Regions from separate parts of the Bacillus sp. C-3-6 genome, predicted to be linked through region 1. Evidence: a T-box and tRNA genes for the amino acid it is inferred to sense, from the RefSeq annotation. Region 1 holds a T-box; the other holds one or more tRNA genes.
What was found. The T-box of region 1 lies ahead of ileS (isoleucine--tRNA ligase). A T-box ahead of a tRNA ligase gene usually reads a tRNA of that ligase, here a tRNA-Ile.

Region 1 (3,431 bases):
ATGGTGCAATTAATTTACTAATTGTTACAAGTACTTCATGAAGTGTCTCATACGCAGCAGCTTTTTCAGCGTTCATACCAGATTCCCAGAAACGATTACGTGAGCGTCTTACATACCAGTTACTCACTTCATCTACAAGTACTGCAATTTCACGAGCTGCATTCGTAAATTGATAATCATCAAGTGCTGTTCTCACTTTTTTCGTTGTACTATGCAATCTTGATAATACCCATTCGTCTAATTTCGTACGCTTTACATCATACGTTTCTTTCGGGTTATACTCATCTAAATTTGCATATAAAACGTAGAAGCTATACACATTGACTAATGTATCTACAAATTTAGATTTCGCTTCCAGTACGGTTCTTTCAGAAAAACGCTTCGCATTCCACGGAGCACTATCAACAAGTAAAGCCCATCTTAGCGCATCTGCACCAAACTTATCTACTAAATCAACTGGATCTAGTGCATTCCCTTTACTTTTAGACATTTTCTGACCTTCTTCATCTAAAACATGCCCTAGTGATAACACTCGTTTATACGGTACTTTTCCTGTATACAGTGCTGAGACTGCTAATAAACTATAAAACCAGCCGCGTGTTTGATCAATTCCTTCTGCAATAACATCAGCTGGAAACTGCTCTTCAAATAACTCTTTATTTTCAAATGGGTAATGATATTGTGCAAATGGCATGGAACCACTATCAAACCAAACATCAATTACTTCTGGTGTACGATTCATTGTGCCTCCGCATTTTTCGCAGCGGACTTGAACTTCATCTACATAAGGCTTATGCAATTCTAAATCTTCCGGTGTTTCTTTCGTACTATGCTTTCTTAATTCGGCAATGCTTTTCGGCGCAAACTGATGATCACAACTTTCACATTCCCACACGTTTAATGGCGTTCCCCAATATCTATTTCGGCTAATATTCCAGTCCACCATATTTTCTAAAAACTTACCAAATCGTCCATGTTTCATATGATCCGGATACCAAGTAACTGAATCATTATTTTGTAAAAATGTATCTTTAATTGCAGTTGTTCGGATTAACCAACTTTCTCCTGCATAATAAAGTAGTGGTGAATCACAACGCCAGCAATGTGGGTAGCTATGTTCATATTTTTCTTTATGATATAGCAAACCTTCTTTCGCTAAATAACGAACAATGTCAACGTCACAATCTTTTACAAATTTACCTTTCAAAAATGGTACCGCTTCTGTATACTCACCTTTTTCATCTACAACGTGCAAGAATGACAATCCTTCACTTTGAACAACTCTATAATCGTCCTCTCCATATGCTGGAGCAATATGAACAAGTCCTGTACCACTATCTGCCGTTACAAAATCTGCTGCGATAACGCGGTAACCATTTGTAACTTCTTTCATCGGAAATGGCGCTGTATAAGATGTGTTTAATAATTCTTCGCCTTTATGAACAGATAATACTTCATAGTTTTCTTTTAATACTTCTTGTACACGTTCTTTCGCAACAATGTATACATGACTTTCTTGTTTTGCTTTAACATATTCCATATTTGGATGTACAGCAAGCGCTACGTTTGCTGGAAGTGTCCAAGGCGTTGTTGTCCAACCTAAGAAATACTCATTTTCACTATCTTTCACTTTAAACTTCACAGTTGCACTTAAATCTTTTACTGTTTTATACCCTTGTGCAACCTCATGTGAGCTCAATGAGGTTTGGCAGCTTGGACAGTATGGTGAAACTCTATGTCCTTTATATAACAATCCTTTTTCATGGATTGTCCCCAAAATATGCCATACACTTTCAATATATGGATTCTTTAAAGTTACATATGGATCATCCATATCTACCCAATAACCAATACTTTCAGTGAATTCACGCCACTGCTTTTCATATGTGAAAACACTCTCTTTACACTTTTGAATAAATGGTTCAATGCCATATTCTTCGATCTCATGTTTACCAGAAATACCAAGTTGCTTCTCAACACCTAGTTCTACAGGTAAACCATGTGTATCCCATCCTGCTTTTCTTACTACTTTATAACCAGCCATCGTTTTATATCTTGCTACTAAATCTTTAATTGCCCGACCAAGTGCATGGCCGACATGTGGTAAACCGTTCGCCGTTGGTGGTCCTTCATAAAACACAAACGATTGTGCGCCTTCTCGATTCTGAATTGATTGTTCAAAAATGCTTTGTTCGTTCCACTGCTTACGAATACGTGTTTCTCTCCCTACAGCTGACTCTTTTACATCTACTTTCTTCATCTACAATCACTCCTTTGAATGTTTTAAAAGCACACAAAAAACCCGCCCCTATGAAGTAGGGACGGGTTTACCCGCGTTACCACCCTAATTCTATTAGCTTTTCACTAATAGCGCTTAGCAACGTACTATCATACGTGTTCTTTGTAACGGTAGACATCCGTCCGGGCTTACTCACTTTCAGCCTCGGCTCCTCGGAGATGATTTTCAAATAACGTCTGCCCACCGGCTTTCAGCAATATACCGGCTCTCTGGAGAACAGTTCACTATTTTACTCTTTCTCGTCTTCAGATTTGTATACTTTATTAAAAGTTATTTTATGCCATTTGACAACTAATTGTCAACTAATTCAAAATATATTCTTATCCTTATCCCCTATTCTTATACAATTACTTTTCAAATTCTCTCAATGCTGCTAAATTTTCATCATCCTCAATAAGTTCAGCAAAGAATCCCGATTCATCCTCACGAAGGACAATTTCAAGCTCTTCCTTCGCCTCTTCATTTCTATTTAACTGTGCTAAATAACAAGCACGATCATATCTTGCTAACAAATCATTTGCATCCATTGTTAATACTTCATTTGCTATTTTTTCTGCCTTTACTGTTTGGCCGGCACCATGATATGAAGACGCTAAAGAAAGGAGAATTGCTGTTTCATTTGGATGATGTATAGAAGCATTTTCTAATACATGAATTGCCTCTTCAAACCTTTCTTGACTTTGATACATTTCTCCTAAAGCAAGAAATGCTCTACTTACGAACGGTGTTTGCTCCGTTAATTGTAAGGTAATCTTTTCTGTTTTTCTTTCTTCCCCTGCTTTAAAGAATACTTGTGCTTGCAGAAGAAGAGTATCATAATCATCTGGTAGTTCTCGAACCATTTGCTTCGTTAATTCCAAAGCATCTCTTAACATATCTTCTTCCTCGCACTCAACGAAAAGATTTACAAGTTGCTTCGCTACTTCATAATCCCATCTATTTTCTAGTGACGTGTGCAAAATCTCTATTGCTTCTCTATTCATCTCTACATTCTCATAAAATAGCGCAAATCGCTGTGCTGCCATACTATTTTTCGGATTTAACTTTAAAGAGATTTCATATAAATCGATTATCATAGTAACCATTGAAATTTCTTTCGCACGATTTTTCATACGATAAAAAGCCCTCGTAA
Region 2 (3,431 bases), 2.0 Mb from region 1:
ACCATACCATCAGCAGTTGGGTATCCGTACTTTTCTAAAATGTGGCGCTCTAATGAACCAGCGTTTACACCAATACGGATTGGAATACCGCGCTCTTTTGCTGCATTTACAACAGCTTCTACTTTATGGCGACGACCAATATTACCTGGATTGATACGTACTTTATCAATGCCACCTTCAATTGCTTTTAAAGCAAGGCGATAATCAAAATGAATATCAGCAACAAGTGGAATGTTGATTTGTTTTTTTATATCAGCAATAGCATTAGCTGCGCGTTCATCTGGAACGGCAACGCGGACGACTTGACAGCCAGCTTCTTCTAAACGCTTGATTTCAGCAACTGTTGCTTCAACATCATGTGTTTTTGTTGTTGTCATACTTTGTATAATTAATTCATTATTACCGCCAATTGTTAAATTACCGACTTTAACTGGACGTGTTTTTGTACGATGAGTCATTTCATTCACGAATAGATCGCTCTCCTTATAAAAGAAGTTTCTTATTTAGTCCCTCATATCAATGATAGTATACGTGATATAGGGCTATAGAAACCGAAGTGCTCGGTTTCACTTTTACTATTGTATCAGCGCCTTTATGTAATTGACAAGGATTAAGTGATGGCTTATTGATATAACGGGAATTTATAAGACTTTCCAATTTGTATTTTTGTAGCAGATGTACTTTTGTTTAATTGTTTAAAGTCGTCAATGACTTTTTCTATGGAAGGAATTTTTTTCTTGTTAATTTGTTCTGTAATAGAAAGAACTGTCTCGCCAGTTTTTACTTCAATTGTTTTATAAGATGTATCCGTTTCTTTTTCTGTTTTATTCTCTTTATTTTGTTGGCTGTCTGTGTTTTCTTTTTTAATCGTTTGGGCAGCAGTTGTTTTTTTATATGAACTTAACATCGGTAAAGTACCGATTTTTATATCGTAATAAAATATATAACCGAGAACAAGCACGAATAGGAATATACCTAACCTCTTCATATTCTTCACTCCTTTGCTAGGAATATATGCTTGTCCAAAAAAAAAATGCCTATTTAGGCATTTTTTTATTTTTCTTTCGGTTGGGGTACCTCTTTAATCGTTAAGTATAGAACGATTAAAACAACAGCGATATAAATGAATGTTGCGCCAGGTACGACGATTTTGAATAAATCCATAATCATGAAGAAAATGGTTGGGATTGTGTAGCTGTATGCAGTTAGTGTCCAAACTTGTTTATAGGATAGTTTACGTTGACCGCTCATAGCAGAACCGATGAACGCAAGTAAAGTCACGCCTACAAAAGTGATGAATAATTGGAATAGGTACACTAAGAATCCAATAACAAATAATAAAATTGGATAAATATTATCGAATAAAGAAATAAATTCTTGTAGATCTTTTTTCTCAAGAGATGCACCTAACAAATCGTTATAAGAATACGTTTGTGTTTGACCATTTCCCATAGAGACTACTTTATCTTTTAAAACAAATAAACCTGTTTTATTTTGATATTTTTCTAGGTCTGTTGAATTTGGATCAAATACGAAAAGTGCATTTCCTTCTTCTTTTTCAATAGGCTGATCAATATCGGCTTTTAGTTCGCCATTTTCAATTTTAAAATCAGGTAAATCTTTATCGATGACTTGATTTACCATGCCTACACCATCTTGGATAAAACTACCGTACAAAAAAGTTCTTGGAATAGTAGTAATTAAGCAAAGTAGCATAATATACAAAATGGTTTTACCGATTTTTTGAAAACGGAATAGCGCCATATCTTTAGGCGAGTATATGCTTTTTACGAATTGGGTAAATATGGACATAGATTCACTTCCTTTATGTATGTATAAAATCATTGTAACGTAGGAATCTAGAGAATCTCAAGATATATTATATTTACATATAGTGGAGATAACTAAATTTCTTTTTATTAACTTTCTTCTTTTAAATAAGAAAAATACAATTGACACTTTTCTTTTCTATATGGTAAATTTATCTTACATTTCTTAAAGGGCATATCCGATAGGAATTCCTTTATTTGATATGTTGTTACATACATAATTGTGGACCCTTAGCTCAGCTGGTTAGAGCAGACGGCTCATAACCGTCCGGTCGTAGGTTCGAGTCCTACAGGGTCCATATCCATTTCGCATGTTTATTATGTTAGCAGGAAGCTTCCTTGTAGAAGGAAGCTTTTTTTACGGAATATATGAGCATTTTAATTGAAAAGAAGTGGGAATTTTGCTACTTTAATGATAGCAAGACAATGTGATTTATTTGTTTGCACCCTATGGCAATTAGGGTAGAATGAAGTTGTATGTCACTTAAGTGGCAATACATAAACTGGGAGGAATATAACAATGGCAAAACACGAATTACCAAATTTACCTTATGCGTATGATGCTTTAGAGCCTCACTTTGACAAAGAAACAATGAACATCCATCATACAAAACATCACAACACGTACATTACAAACTTAAACGCTGCTTTAGAAGGTCATGCAGAATTAGCTGACAAAAGCGTAGAAGAATTAGTTGCAAACTTAAACGAAGTACCAGAAGCAATCCGTACAGCAGTACGTAACAATGGTGGCGGACATGCTAACCATACATTCTTCTGGACAATCCTATCTCCAAACGGCGGAGGACAACCTGTAGGTGAACTTGCAACTGCAATTGAAGCAAAATTCGGTAGCTTCGATGCATTCAAAGAAGAATTCGCAAAAGCTGGCGCAACTCGCTTCGGTTCTGGTTGGGCTTGGTTAGTAGTAAACAATGGTGAGTTAGAAGTAACAAGCACTCCAAACCAAGATTCTCCTTTAACTGAAGGTAAAACGCCAGTTATCGGTTTAGATGTTTGGGAGCATGCTTACTACTTAAACTACCAAAACCGTCGTCCAGACTACATCGGTGCATTCTGGAACGTTGTAGATTGGAACGCTGCTGAAAAACGTTACCAAGAAGCAAAATAATTGTAATAAATATAGAAAAAAGCTAGGGGAGAACCCCTAGCTTTTTTCTATGCTTTCCTTTTACATAATTGGGCTTGTCTTTGGAAGACTAGAACATGAAGTAAAGGAGAGTTGTGTATGAAGTGGAAACATATAATTGGTGACGTTGAAGTGAATCGGGATTTAGTGTTATTGCTCCTTATAGGAGGTTTATACACGCTCGCAATTTCTTTATCGAATACGTTTGTAAATATTTATTTATGGAAACAAACACAAAATTATGTGAATCTTGGCTTGTATAATTTGGCCAGCGTTATATTACAGCCTCTCACATTTCTTGTAGGGGGAAAATTAGCGAAACGTATCGATCGCTCGATTTTATTACGAATAGGAGTAGGAACGCTCGCAATTTTTTTTATTGTTGTCTTAGTAGCGGGGAAAAGTGCTTCTCAGTATATTTTATTAATGGGGGCTCTTTTAGGAGTAGGATA

Region 2: it has a tRNA-Ile gene. The T-box ahead of ileS (isoleucine--tRNA ligase) is inferred to sense a tRNA for this amino acid. The anticodon was not compared.

Annotation. Positions count from the first base shown of each region.
Region 1 is NZ_CM137247.1:2,025,883-2,029,313, reverse strand. It holds gene ileS (isoleucine--tRNA ligase) at 1-2,260, opposite strand, end outside; T-box leader at 2,315-2,554, opposite strand; gene ACW0JX_RS10495 (tetratricopeptide repeat protein) at 2,647-3,431, opposite strand, start outside.
Region 2 is NZ_CM137247.1:4,059,010-4,062,440, reverse strand. It holds gene ispG (flavodoxin-dependent (E)-4-hydroxy-3-methylbut-2-enyl-diphosphate synthase) at 1-458, opposite strand, end outside; gene yqfZ (protein YqfZ) at 623-988, opposite strand; gene yqgB (protein YqgB) at 1,054-1,812, opposite strand; tRNA gene ACW0JX_RS20825 (tRNA-Ile) at 2,055-2,128, shown strand; gene sodA (superoxide dismutase [Mn]) at 2,350-2,961, shown strand; gene ACW0JX_RS20815 (MFS transporter) at 3,079-3,431, shown strand, end outside.